2 regions of the Bacillus cereus group sp. Bce041 genome follow, and region 1 is predicted to be linked to the other one. Evidence: riboswitches for the same ligand, from Rfam matches in the RefSeq annotation. Region 1 holds a riboswitch; the other holds the start of a gene.

Region 1 (7,475 bases):
CTTTCTCGTTTTTTTACCGAGTATTTTAACAAATTCATTTCATTTAACTGTAAATAAAATTGGTCTTATGTTTGTACCAATGTCTCTTTCTATCATGCTAGGAAGTTTTTGCTACAAATTTTTGCAAAAACGCCTCACAACAAAGCAAGCTTTATTTATTACGAGTTTCTTCAATATTATATGTGTCGTTTTATTCTCTTTCACATATAACATCAATATCCCATTTATCATTATCGTTACATCTTTGTACGGTTTTAGTATGGGACTTTCTATGCCAACTCACACCACTTTATTAACAGAAGAATTCGTACAAGAACGCGCAACAGCTATCGGTATGTACAACTTCATCCGCTATCTTGGTATGGGCACAGGGCCACTTATAGGTGGATTTCTTTTATTTAACCAAAATTACTTTTGGATTTTCTTCCTAGGCGCAATTATGTTTTTACTTGTAATCTTATATACAATGAAAATGCTAAGCCTTCATGCTGTACAAAAATTAAAATAGAGCCCCAAAAATGTCGGCTCTATTTTACCCTCTTTGATCCGCAACAATATGAATATCAATATACTTTGTTTGTCTCATAATTTCATTTACAATAGAACCTTTTCGAATTTCTTCCCACCGCGTTCTCGCTGATTGCCCAAGTAAAATTTGTGTTACTTGCAATCTTTTCGCGACTTCAATAATAACATCCGCTGGCTTTCTTCCCTTTGCTTCTTCTAATACAAAACTCGCATCAAATTGATTCGTGAGCGCCTTCCACTCTTCAATCGTCTGCTTTTTTCCAGCTGAAATAGAATCTATATTTTCCCTCTCAACGTTTAATACGTACAATTCAGCATTTAACCGATCAGCCATGCGCCATCCCCGTCGTATTAATTTCTCCGCTGTTGAACTGTATTGTACACAAACGAGAATTTTTTCTTTTACGCCAATCGGTTCTATTACTGTTTGGCTAATTTTCTCGTCCATATCATCCGCAACTTCTCGAAGTGATAATTCCCTAAGTGCTCCTAAGTTATTAAGTGTAAAGAAGTTTTGTAAGCTTTGCTGAATTTTTTCTTCTTTATATATCTTTCCGTCTATTAGTCTCTTCCTTAATACCTCGGGCGTTGCATCAACGAGCTGAATTTCATTTGCTTTTTGTAAAATAAAATCTGGAATTCGTTCTCTTACTTTTACATTCGTAATTTGAGCTACAATATCATGAACACTTTCTAAATGTTGAATATTAAAAGCTGATAATACCGATATACCAGCCTCTAACAATTCCTGCACATCCATATAACGTTTCTTATGTTTAGAACCAGGAACATTACTATGCGCAAGTTCATCCACTACAACTACTTGCGGCGCGCGTTTTTTTATTCCTTCCACATCAAGCTCATAAAATACCTTTCCTTTATACTGTATTTCTTTCAAAGGAAATTTTTCTAAATCAGCAATTGCTTCTTCCGTCTCTTTTCTTCCATGCGTTTCAATTAAACCAATTACAATATCAATTCCATCTTTTTTCATTTCCCTTGCATCAAAGAGCATTTTATAACTTTTTCCTACGCCTGGAGCTGCTCCTACATATAGCTTTAACTTTCCGCGATTTTGCTGACGAATATATTCTAAATATTCCTCTGGCGTTCGCCTTTGAAACTTCGGTTCATAATCATCTGCATACAAAATAAACACTACCTTTCATTCGAAACAACGCTACCTCAATCCATTAGATTGAGGTAGCACTGTTACTATTTCATTAATTTCTGTAATGCCAAATTTAACTTTAAGACGTTTACGCGGGTCTCTCCAAATAAACCAAGCGCAGCACCTTCTGTTTGATCTTTAATCAATTGATTAAGTTTTTCTTTCGGAATATTCGTTAATTTCGAGATGCGATCCACCTGCACCGAGGCCGCCTTTGGACTAATATCAGGATCAAGCCCTGAACCTGAATTTGTCACTAAATCTATTGGTATTTCTGTAACCGGAACAGCTGGATTTTTTTCCTTCCAGTCCGCAATACTTTTCTCTACTCGCTTTGCTAAATCTGGATTAGATGGTGCATAGTTATTTGAACCAGATGCTTCAGCCTTATATTCAATACTAGAAACACGCCCTTGAAAATAACGTGGATCCGTGAAGTTTTGACCAATTAATTTAGAACCAATCACTTCATTTTTATCATTATATATTAGACTTCCATCCGCGTTATCCTTCATTACTGCTTGTGCAATACCAGTAACAATAAGTGGGTATACAAGTCCACACAACACTAGAAATGTAAAAGTAATACGGATAATTGGTGATAGTATACTTTGTTTCTTCTCCATCTTTTTCCCCTCTTCCTTATATAAACAAGCCGACAATCATATCAATTACCTTAATTCCAATGAACGGAACGATAACTCCGCCAAGCCCATAAATAAGTAAGTTTCGGCTAAGCAATGCATTAGAACTCATCGGTTTATATGCAATACCTTTCATCGCTAACGGAATGAGTAATGGAATAATAACAGCGTTAAATATTAATGCTGATAAAATTGCTGACAGTGGTGATGTTAGTTTCATAATGTTTAATGCTTCCATTTGCGGAATCGCAAGTGTAAACATTGCTGGAATGATTGCAAAATATTTCGCTATATCATTCGCAATACTAAACGTCGTTAAAGCACCTCGCGTCATTAACAATTGCTTACCGATTCCTACAACCTCAATAATTTTCGTTGGATTTGAGTCTAGATCAATCATGTTCGCCGCTTCTTTCGCTGCTGTCGTACCACTGTTCATCGCTAATCCAACGTCCGCCTGTGCTAATGCTGGAGCATCATTTGTACCATCACCTGTCATCGCTACAAGTTTCCCTTTATCTTGCTCTGCTTTAATAACAGCAATTTTATCTTCCGGTTTACACTCGGCAACGAATTCATCTACTCCAGCTTCTTTTGCAATCGTTGCTGCTGTTAACGGATTATCACCTGTACACATAACCGTTTTAATCCCCATTTGGCGCAACTGTTCAAAACGATCACGCATACCCGGTTTTACTGTATCCTTTAAATAAATTAAGCCATAAATACGATTATCTACTGCAACTACAAGTGGTGTTCCGCCCTCTTTTGAAATTAAGTCTGCTTTTTGATTTACATCTTTCGGAATTGTTCCGCCTTGTGACTCAACCCATTCAATAACGGCACCTACAGCACCTTTTCTCACTTTCGTTCCGTCTTGTAAATCAACACCACTCATTCTCGTTTCTGCTTTAAACGGAACAAACTCACCTTGTTCTGCAAGTTCTCTATTATATGATATAGATTTTCCCTGCACATACTCGATAACAGATCGACCTTCTGGTGTTTCATCTAAAACAGAACTAATAGCGGCCCACTTTCCAACTTGCTCAATCGTTTCATTTCCTACAGGTAATAATGTATGAGCCATTCGGTTCCCAAAAGTAATTGTACCTGTTTTATCTAAAATAATTGTATTAATATCGCCAGCAGCTTCTACTGCTTTCCCTGACATCGCTAACACGTTAAATTTTGTTACCCGGTCCATCCCAGCAATACCAATCGCTGATAGCAAACCACCAATTGTCGTTGGAATTAAACATACTAACAACGCTACAAGTACAGCAGTATCAATTTGAAAGCCTAAATAATTTGTAAAAATCGGCAACGTCACAACGACGATCAAGAAAATAAGAGTTAAGCTCGTTAATACTGTATTTAAAGCAATCTCATTCGGCGTTTTTTGACGAGCAGCTCCTTCTACTAAAGAAATCATTTTATCGATAAATGATTCACCAGGATTACTCGTAATGACAATTGTAATTTCATCACTTACGACCATCGTTCCACCTGTTACGGAACAAAAATCACCGCCTGCTTCTTTTATAACAGGAGCTGATTCACCTGTAATTGCAGATTCATCTACAGATGCTAATCCTTTGATTACTTCGCCATCACTTGGAATCATTTCTCCTTGTTTTACGATAACAACGTCACCTTTTCTAAGATCAGTTGCTGAAACTTGGACAATGTCTCCATTTTCTTTTACTACATTTGCAAACACATCTTTCTTCGACTGCTTTAAAGAATCGGCTTGCGCTTTACCACGACCTTCTGCTAATGCTTCTGCAAAATTCGCAAATAAAACTGTAAATAATAGAATGAGAGAAACTGTTATATTAAACCATCCTGGTATACTACTAGAACTGCTTGGAAGAAAAGATAAAATGAACGTAATGATAAATCCAATTTCCACAACGAACATAATCGGATTCTTTATCATGACCTTCGGATTCAATTTCGCAACGGATTGCTTCATCGCATGTGTTACGATATCACGATCCATCGTTTTCGCTTGTCTAACTTCATCTTCTACAGCATGTATTTGGGACTCATTTAATTGTTTTTCTTTTACTACTACCGGTCTCATCATTTACCCTCCATTACTTCAATGTAAGAAATTCTGCAATTGGACCGAGTACTAACATTGGGAAGAATGTTAATGCACCGACAATTACAATTGTTCCGATGAAGATGCCACCAAATAAACTATTATCTGTACGGAACGTTCCGACTGTTTCTGGCACTACCGTTTTTTCTTTCAATGAAGCTGCCACAGCTAGCATCGTAATTAAACTGAAGTAACGTCCTAAAAACATAACTAAACCAGTCGTAATATTCCAAAACGGTGTATTATCTCCTAATCCTTCAAATCCAGATCCGTTATTCGCAGCTGACGATGTATATTCATATACCACTTGCGTCAAACCGTGGAAACCGGAATGAGAAATAGCATCCGTCCCTAAATTTGTTGAAAGAGCTAATGCCGAAAATCCTAAAATGAGCAATGGATGAAATAAAATCGTGACCGCGATTAATTTCATTTCCTTACCTTCAATCTTTTTACCTAAAAACTCTGGTGTCCGTCCAACCATTAACCCAGATATAAACACCGCGATAATTGCATACATAATAATGTTTACAAAACCTGCTCCAACGCCGCCATACACAGTATTTAACATCATATTTACAAGCGGAACTAAACCGCCAATTGGTGTTAACGTATCATGCATCGTATTAACAGCGCCTGTTTCAGCAGCTGTCGTTACCGTTGCGTATAGTGAAGAAAATACTGTTCCAAATCGTACTTCTTTCCCTTCTGTACTTCCTTGTACATGTTCGATACCCATTCCATTTAATGCCGGATTCCCATTTAGTTCAGATGTCGTAATCGTTATAAATCCTAGTAAAAACACCATAAAAAGTGATACGAAAAGGATGCGACCTTGTTTTTTATTTCCTACCATTCGTCCGTACGTAAATGGAAGTGCTGTTGGTAATAACATCATAAGCATCATTTGCAAAATATTACTCATTTGTCCTGGATTTTCAAAAGGATGCGTAGAGTTCGCTCCGAAAAATCCACCGCCGTTATTTCCAAGTTCCTTTATGGAAACGAATGATGCAACAGGTCCACGTAATATACTTTGCTTTGCCCCATCAATCGTTTGTGCTGTAACCGCCCCATCTAACGTTTGCGGTACGCCAAGTGCGACAAAAACTAGTGCCGCAATAAATGCAATAGGAAGAAACACTCTCGTTAACGCTCTCGTAAAATCAACGAAAAAGTTACCAAGTTCTTTTCCAGCAAGTCCTCTTATAAAAGCCATAACGAGCGCTAATGTCGTTGCTGGTGCCGCAAACATTAAAAATGTAATCCCGATTAATTGTGATAAATAGGATAAACCATTTTCACCGCTATAATGCTGTAAATTTGTATCAGCCATAAAACTAATCGCTGTATTAAAAGCGAGCGTAGGCTCCATCCCTTCAATATGCGCTGGATTTAGCGGCAGCACACCTTGTAATCTGAAAATGAAATATACAACAACAATCATAAATCCGTTGAGTAAAACTAATGATAATGCGTACTGTTTCCACGTTTGATTGTATTCTTTTACACCCGTAATTTTAAAAATAAGTTTTTCAAAAGGCCCAAATACTTTATCTAGCGTTTTGCTACCTTGAAAAGCTTTTTCTAAATAAACCCCCGTTGGCTTTGCTACTAAAATAAACAAGAGCATTGTAATAATGACTGCAACCCAAATCATAATGAATGATTCCCCCTAATTAAAACTTCTCTGGATTTAATAATGCATACACTAAATACACTGTAATTGCTGCGACAATAACCGATAAGACAATCATCATGATTGCTTTCCTTCTTTCACAACTTTATCTGACCAACTTGCAAGACTTGCCATTGATGCAACTAATAAAATAAAAATCCCGACCATTACAACATCTAACATAGCTATCCCTCGCTTTGATTTTTGTTAAAATTTACCATTTAAATATTAAAAAAGAACACTGAGCTCTACTCAGTGTTCAAAAAATGAACAACAAAAAGTAAACCTCCTCTCTAAACGCTTACGAGGTTAGCTGTCGGATTCGGGCCTAAAGAGTAGCCCTACTTTCAAAACTGAAAGATTCACCCCAAGTGACGATGCACAAAATTGGTTCCCCCGCTCCATTTCTGGAACTCAGCGATTTTAGGTTTTTTTGGAAATTTTATGAATGATTTATGAGAGTAAATATACTCCTCTATATTTCACTTGTAAAGGAGTAAATTACTGAAAATAATAATATTTACATTTATTTAAACGCTTACATTGAAGATTATTACTATTATTTCATCTATTTTCTTTATTTCTCTTCTCTTTTCTTAAAAATGACCTTTTAAATATGAAATAAAAGAGCGAATGACATGAAGTGCATAGCTTGTTGCACTCAGCATTCGCTCTTTTTTATTCAACCTTTATTCTCCTCGTAAAAATGCACGTAAATTTCTCCCGCGAATATAAACTTGTGTCAATTCTGCATGTAGCTGCTCATACTCGGTAATATCTACCTCTAAATACAAAGCATCTTTTGATGGTAATATAATATACGGCCCTGGAAAAAGGGGATCGATCTGAACCAATTCTTGAACTCGCTCTACCGATACTGCCCAACGATTTGCTATATCTCCAAGTAATAGTACCTTCATCATTTCTTCCCCCGCCCTATTCAAAAAATAAAAAAGAAATATTATCACAATTTGTAAACACGACAAACTTAGCTCCAATTGTTTCATAGAGCCTCGCTGGATATCGTTTATTCCTTGTAACAACAGTAATAGGTGCTTGAAAAGAAAAGCGAATGTGTTCTGTGAAAAAACTAACGATTGGAAGCTCATCCCCTAGTAAAATCACCTTCTTAATACACTCACAAATACTAGTAAAGTCCTGCTCCTTACTGCAGCTATAAGTCCAATCAAACCCACAATTCCTAACTTCAGCCGCTATCTCTTCATTTGCTGTAAAAATAATTAACTCATGTTGAAATGATACTAAATCTCTTAAACTATTTACCTTACTTTCTTCTCCAACACAAATAAGTGTTAGTTCCATGTACCTCATCCTCCTTAGTAT
Region 2 (7,475 bases), 960 kb from region 1:
GAGTGTAAGCAACATCTAAATCTTCAACGTGCAAGCCGTTTTTAAAGAATAGTGCAGCAGCAACAATTAACATACTTGCATTAATTGCTCCAGCAATAACCATTGCAATAATAATATCGATAAATTCGAAACGAAAAATCTTTTTCTTTTGTTCGTCAGTTGTTCCGACCACACGGCGTTGTGTTAATGCAGAATGCAAGTATATTGCATGCGGCATAACTGTCGCACCTAAAATCCCTGCTGCAAGTAATATACTGTCTACACCTTGGAATTTTGGAATAAATAGTCCTGAAAGAAGGGGACTTAATTCTGGTTTTGCATAAAAAACTTGAATCCCAAAAGCAATTACTACAATGAAAATCATTCCTGTAATAATAGCTTCTAGTGGACGAAATCCTCTACGTTGAAATTCAAGGATAATAAATGATCCGGCTGCTGTAATTAAAGCGGCAGGTAGCATCGGGATTCCAAATAGTAAGTAAAGCCCCAATGCAGCTCCAATAAATTCCGCTAAATCTGTAGCCATAATAACTAGTTCACCTTGTATCCATAAACCGATAGACACAGGCTTTGGAAAGTTTTCACGAGCTATTTCGGGTAAATTGTTTCCTGTAGCAATTCCTAATTTAGCTGATAAAGTTTGGATTAATACAGCCATTAAGTTAGAGGCGAGTATAACCCATAATAGTAAATATCCATATTGTGAACCAGCTGCGATATTTGTAGCAAAGTTGCCAGGATCAATATAAGCAACGGACGCTATAAAAGCGGGTCCTAAAAATGGTAACAGTCTTTTCCAGCCTTTTGTTTCTCCACTTAAAGCTAAGTGAGCTGATTGTACGGTTGTACTTTCAGAAGGGAGATGTTCATCTTTTGTTATATCTTTATTCATAGTAGTTTTCCCCTTTAAAATGTTAACTTGATGAAATTATTGTATTTATTCTTACTCATTATTTCAATACATTTAGATATGTTATATGATAATTTCATTTGAACACGAAAGTTTCCTTAATGCAAATTATATGCCTTTATGCAATGGATGGTGTGATAACGTAAAATAAATTGGGAGTTTATGGTGTGATGACGTGGGGAAACATAATAAATTAAAGGGTCAATTTTGAAATTTATGTGAACATAAAGCCGATAATCCAGCATATTAATTGATGGAATTGCATTTGTATGATATATAATATATTGGGATTACAACATAACCATAGTGTTTTGATGTGTAATCTTGTTTTTTATTTTTGTTAACTGATAGAAAATAGTATAAAGAAAAGAAAATGGGATTCATTTTCTTATTATATATGTTTTGATATGAACGTTAACTTATACATGATTTTAAAAATTAGATAGGTGGTAGAAATACATTGGCAACTACAAAACCATACAGAGTATTACTATATTACATGTACACAACAATTGAAAACCCAGAAGAATTCGCGGCAGAGCATTTAGAATTTTGTAATTCACTTGAATTAAAAGGAAGAATTCTTGTAGCGAAAGAAGGTATTAACGGAACTTGTTCTGGAACTGTAGAACAAACAGAGAAATACATGGAAGCAATGAACAATGATCCACGTTTTGACGGTATCGTATTTAAAATAGATGAAGCTGATGGTCATGCATTCAAGAAAATGCACGTGCGTCCTCGTCCAGAGTTAGTTACACTTCGTCTAGAAGATGACATTAACCCACACGAAATAACTGGGAAGTATTTAGAGCCAAAAGATTTTTATGAAGCAATGAAACAAGAAGATACAGTTATCATTGATGCACGAAATGATTATGAGTTTGATTTAGGTCACTTCAAAGGTGCGATTAAACCTGATATCGAATCATTCCGTGAATTACCAGATTGGATTCGTGAAAATAAAGAAGTACTTGAAGGTAAAAAGATTTTAACTTATTGTACAGGCGGAATTCGTTGTGAGAAGTTTTCTGGTTGGTTAGTTCGTGAAGGCTATGAAGATGTAAGTCAGCTTCACGGCGGAATTGTAACGTACGGAAAAGACCCAGAGGTACAAGGTGAGCTTTGGGATGGACAATGTTACGTGTTCGATGAGCGTATTGCTGTACCAGTAAACCAAAAAGAACATGTTATCGTTGGTAAAGACCACTTTACAGGTGAACCTTGTGAGCGCTATGTAAACTGTTCAAATCCAGAATGTAATAAGAAAATTTTATGTTCTGAAGAAAACGAAGCGAAATATTTACGTGCATGTTCTCATGAATGTCGTGTAAGTCCACGTAACCGCTACGTAATACAACATGAATTAACGGAAGAGCAAGTAGCTGCTGCATTAGAGCAAATCGAAGCAGGGAAGTAAACTGAATTCGTATAATAAAAGGGGTACTCCAAGTTTTATTTTGGAGCACCCTTTTTTTATTATCCGGTCCTGTCATTTGTCGGTAAGTCGATATATTAAAAAAATCGCTGATATATTTCGAGTTGCGCCGATATAATCGGAAAATCGCTCATAAAAATTTCACTTAATGCAGCGCGCCAAGAATTTGAAAATAACCTTTTTTAATTTTTATCTTCTTTCTCTTTAACGGCAGAAAGTACAGTTTGTTTTACCCAAGCTTTTCTTCGTTTATGCTGTAGACCCCATTGGTATAAACTTTGGGCTCCTAAAATAAGTGAAATGACAATGCCGCTAATCGCAATTAATAGAGCGAAAAATTCAAGAGGTGACGATATTTTGTTTGAATCGGTGTTTCTGAAAAGGTCAATCATAGTAAACCCTAACATTTGGCCCACTACAGAGTAGAGCGTTAAAATTAATAATAAGAGGCTATCTTTTTTAGAGGCGACATTTTCTTGATATTTAAACAAACTATCAAGATTTTGTTTCGCGTTCGAGTATAGAACCTCAATATTAAAAAGTTTTCTTAAACGAAAGAAAATATCTTCACTTTGTGATTGGGATACTAATTCTAAAGAAAAATAATTAGCAGTGAACGAATTGATCGAATAAATTAATTTCTCTATTTCATTAGTATCTTGTTCAATGTTTAGCTCAGCATAGGCGTTAGCCATTTTTAATAAAACAATTTTATGGAATAGGTTTAATAATAAAGCGTAATAAAATTCTCCGTACATTTGACTAGCAAGTTTAGCGATTTTACGTTCTCCTTCATTTGTTACACATGTAAAAATATGTTCTTCCATTATGAAATAACGATTTGGAGTCCATCTCTGGTAAGCGTGTTTTTTTAAATAGTCATGAATGTAAGGAAGGTTATTTGCGCTCACATATGGCTTACCATCACTTGTTAATCCGGAAAGACTAGAAGTACGATAAACATCCACTTCATTAAGCTCCATACCTTCTTTTAGTGACAATAAAGTTTGGACGTACATTCTTTGGTCTTCGAAGAAAGGGAAGGTTTGAAAGTATGAACTTCTTAATCTCTTCTTTTCAAAGAAATCAGTTACACCATGAAATAAATAACCAAAAATGAATTTTTCAACTTGGGAATACTTTTTTCCGTTACATTCAATACAAATAGTCTCATTTGTATCATTTTTAGTTTCAAGTACACGGAAGCGAGCAGCGAATTCGATTGCTTCAGATAAAGTCATGTTTGGAGCAGTGTTTACTTCTGTTCGAATTGTTAAGAAGCCAAGTTCATAAGGACAAAGTGTGACATCAATAGAGTGTATCTTGAATGGAATTGAAATAAGGTTTGTTGTTAAATGTCCAGTTAAGTTAAGGTCCTTTGAATAACGTTGCAAGCCCTTTTGATGCTCTGAGTGAGGAAAGAGAATTTTATTTGTAAATGAAAGATAGTATGCTTCCATATTTTGATGTGAAACTTTAAACTCCCCATAATATGTATTTTCATCATCGAGATGATCGAGCCGAAAAGGACGAAAATCGTTTTTTTGTAAGAAAGGGAACATCTCTTGTTCATATCCAGCTTTAAACGAAAACGGGAATATAAATTGAAATATAGCTGTTGCTACACCTTTTTCCTCAATTGATTGTATTGCCTCCATCTACATTGTGTCCTTTCCATATATGCTATAGAAACAACATGCCCAAATTTATTTGAAAATAACCACTCTTTTATACTCAATTGAGAGTGAAAATTCAGCTTATTTAGCAGGGAACATGTATAATGTTATGTATACTAAAAGTTATAAAATTGTATTTTGAAAAGGGGGATGCTGTATGCGGATTTTAGTATTAGGCGCTGGTGGAGTCGGAGGATTTTTTGGTGGCAGATTAGTCGAGAAGGGAGAAGATGTCACGTTTCTTGTTCGTAGTAAACGGAAAAAACAATTAGAGGAAAGAGGACTTGTAATCCGAAGTGTTAACGGGGATTTTTCCTTCCGACCGAAATTAATAACGAAAGAAGAGCGAACTTCTCCATTTGATGTTATTTTATTTTCAACAAAAGCGTATCACTTAAACGAGGCAATTCAAGATTTGAAGCCGTTTGTTGGCGAAAATACTGTAATCATTCCATTGTTAAATGGTATCGCTCATTTATCGCTATTACAAAAAGAATTCGGCGAAGAAAAAGTAATTGGCGGTTTATGCTTTATCGAGACGACGTTAAACGATCAAGGAGAAATTGTACAAACCAGCGCTGCCAACAGACTTGTGTTTGGAGAAATTAAGTCTCAAAATTCAGAGAGAGTAAAGCATATTTCTAAAGCATTTTCAGGTACGAAATCTAGTTTTGTTTTAAGTGAAAATATTACGCAAGATATGTGGCATAAATATTTATTTATTACTGTAATGTCAGGTGTGACAACGTTAATGCGTGCACCAATTGGACCAATCCGTGAAAGTGAAGGCGGCCGTGATTTTATCCGTAATGTGTTTGAGGAATCTGTACAAATCATGAGAGTATTAGGAGCTCCAGTAAAGGCTAATATTGCCCAGGAACATATGAAAACGATTGATAAAATTTCGTATGATATGAAGTCATCAATGCAACGTGATATGGAAAAGGGTTCGTTTATTGAAGGGAAGCACTTGCAAGGATATTTACTGGATGTAGCAGAGAAATTTTCTATAGCGGCACCATTATTAGAATCTATATATCAAAATTTAAAGGTGTATGAAGAGATGACCTTTAACAAATCTGTAATAGAATTAGATGTATGAAAAAATAAAAAAGATAGCAATATATAAGTGTATTGCTATCTTTTTTATTTTTTTGTATGACAAATTATTTATTTCTTTTCGTTCTATCTGTCAAATTTATTTCCTGTTCACGTTTACCATATAACTGATTAATTTCATTTGCTACTGCATCTAAATATGAATCGGAAAAAATAGGCTTCTTTTCTTTAGACATATGGGTCTCCTTTGCGGATTTTTAATATTCATTATGTATATTTCTCAGCGGATTATGCGCAATCATTTTAATTTTTTTCTTATTAAAAATTTTTGTTTACTTTTTGAAAATAAAGGAGTATTATAATCCACAGTTTCAATTTTCTAAATCGCTGAAACCGCATGGTACGGGGGACCCGTTTTTACGGATTAGTACATAATCCGATGGGGTGAATCCTTGAAAAAGGTAGGGCTACTCATAGGCCCGAATCCGACAGCTAACCTCGTAAGCGTTATATTGAGAAGGAAGGTGGAGCTTGTGCGACAAAAAAAATAATGTCTACAAGTCTATTTCGCTATGGCTTGTAGACATTTTTTGTTTTCTGAAGAAATCGTTTACTGGCTGTAACAAGCAGAAAAGTTCGTACAAAATTATTGGAGAGTGGACAGCATTGGTTTCATCTATTAAAAGATTTTTAATTGGAAGACCGTTAAAATCAACAGAGCTTGGAGAACAAAAGCTTAATAAAACGAAAGCTTTAGCTATTTTATCTTCTGACGCATTGTCATCAGTTGCTTACGGTCCAGAACAAATTTTAATTGCTTTAGCAGGTGTGGGAGCGATCGCTTATTGGTATTCCATTCCGATCGCTGTTGGGGTATTAGTATTATTGACAGCCCTTATTTTATCTTATCGTCAAATTATTTTTGCTTATCCGCATGGCGGGGGAGCGTATGTTGTATCAAAAGAAAATTTAGGGATGAATCCAGGCTTAATTGCTGGAGGATCTTTATTAGTCGACTATATTTTAACTGTTGCGGTAAGTGTATCTGCGGGTACAGATGCGCTAACATCTGCTTTTCCTAGTTTACATGCACATAATGTAATCATTGCGATTATATTTGTTATATTTATTACGATCTTAAATTTAAGAGGAGTAACGGAATCAGCTTCTGTTTTAGCATATCCTGTTTATTTATTTGTTTTAGCCCTATTTATATTAATTGGTGTAGGCATATATAATATTTTGACTGGTCACGTTTCACCAACTTTACACACGCCGATCGGAACGCCGGTTGCGGGTATTAGTTTGTTTTTACTGTTAAGAGCATTTGCATCAGGTAGTTCTGCTTTAACAGGTGTTGAAGCAATTTCAAACGCAATTCCGAACTTTAAAGATCCTGCGCCAAACAATGCTGCAAAAACATTGCTTGCAATGGGTGCATTACTTGCTGTGTTATTTTCAGGAATTGTATTTTTAGCTTATTATTACGGAGTGACGCCGAGTAAAGAAGTAACAGTTGTTTCTCAAATTGCTGAACAAACATTTGGACGTAATTTCATGTACTATTTCATACAAGGTACAACAGCTTTAATATTAATTCTCGCAGCTAATACAGGCTATTCTGCATTTCCTTTATTAGCGGTTAACCTCGCAAAAGATAAATTCATACCGAGAATGTTTACGATTAGAGGAGACCGTCTAGGTTACTCAAACGGTATTATAATACTTGGAGTTGCTTCGATTATTTTAATTGTAGCTTTCCAAGGACAAACAGAACATTTAATTCCGTTATATGCAGTAGGGGTATTTATTCCATTTACACTTTCTCAAACAGGGATGGTATTAAAGTGGCTTCGCGAAAAACCTGAAGGATGGGTTTTAAAATTAACGGTTAATTTAATTGGTGCAGTTATTAGTTTTATCGTAATGAGCATGTTCTTTTTAACTAAATTTGCACAAGTTTGGTCGATTCTTATTTTCTTACCTGCTATTATCTTCTTGTTTCATCGAATTAAGAAGCATTATGATGCAGTGGGTGATCAATTAAGTTTAAAAACTTGTGAACCTCTTATTCCAATTGAGGGGAATGTAATTGTCGTTCCTGTAGCAGGTATGACGCATGTAGTAGAAAATTCATTGAACTATGCGAAATCTCTTTCTGCAGATCAAGTTATCGCTGTATATGTTGCTTTTGACAGAGAAGAGGAAAAGAAATTTGAAGAGAAATGGAAGGTGTGGCAACCTGAAGTAAGGCTTGTTACATTACATTCTCATTATAGAAGTATTATTCAGCCGTTAACGAAGTTCATTGATACAGTGCAATATAAGGCAAGTGAATCGAATTACCGCGTTACGGTCGTTATACCACAGTTCATTCCGAAAAAAGGTTGGC

The links. A riboswitch is a leader RNA that binds a small molecule or an ion and turns the genes downstream of it on or off. The one in region 1 is predicted to bind cyclic di-AMP.
Positions count from the first base shown of each region.
Region 2: linked by a shared signal. The riboswitch ahead of ACUN13_RS06415 (APC family permease) and the one ahead of ACUN13_RS11495 (SipW-dependent-type signal peptide-containing protein) in region 1 are both predicted to bind cyclic di-AMP.

Region 1 is NZ_JBQXON010000002.1:1,055,115-1,062,589, forward strand. Features, by position in the region: gene ACUN13_RS11465 (MFS transporter) at 1-508, shown strand, start outside; gene kdpDN (KdpD-like non-kinase potassium sensor) at 533-1,687, opposite strand; gene kdpC (K(+)-transporting ATPase subunit C) at 1,744-2,325, opposite strand; gene kdpB (potassium-transporting ATPase subunit KdpB) at 2,342-4,432, opposite strand; gene kdpA (potassium-transporting ATPase subunit KdpA) at 4,446-6,113, opposite strand; gene kdpF (K(+)-transporting ATPase subunit F) at 6,133-6,213, opposite strand; gene ACUN13_RS11495 (SipW-dependent-type signal peptide-containing protein) at 6,210-6,314, opposite strand; cyclic di-AMP (ydaO/yuaA leader) riboswitch at 6,416-6,561, opposite strand; gene ACUN13_RS11500 (hypothetical protein) at 6,821-7,054, opposite strand; gene ACUN13_RS11505 (hypothetical protein) at 7,068-7,454, opposite strand.
Region 2 is NZ_JBQXON010000002.1:93,183-100,657, reverse strand. Features, by position in the region: gene ACUN13_RS06440 (Nramp family divalent metal transporter) at 1-892, opposite strand, end outside; gene trhO (oxygen-dependent tRNA uridine(34) hydroxylase TrhO) at 1,371-2,330, shown strand; gene ACUN13_RS06430 (hypothetical protein) at 2,531-4,006, opposite strand; gene panE (2-dehydropantoate 2-reductase) at 4,182-5,126, shown strand; gene ACUN13_RS06420 (hypothetical protein) at 5,191-5,319, opposite strand; cyclic di-AMP (ydaO/yuaA leader) riboswitch at 5,459-5,605, shown strand; gene ACUN13_RS06415 (APC family permease) at 5,750-7,475, shown strand, end outside.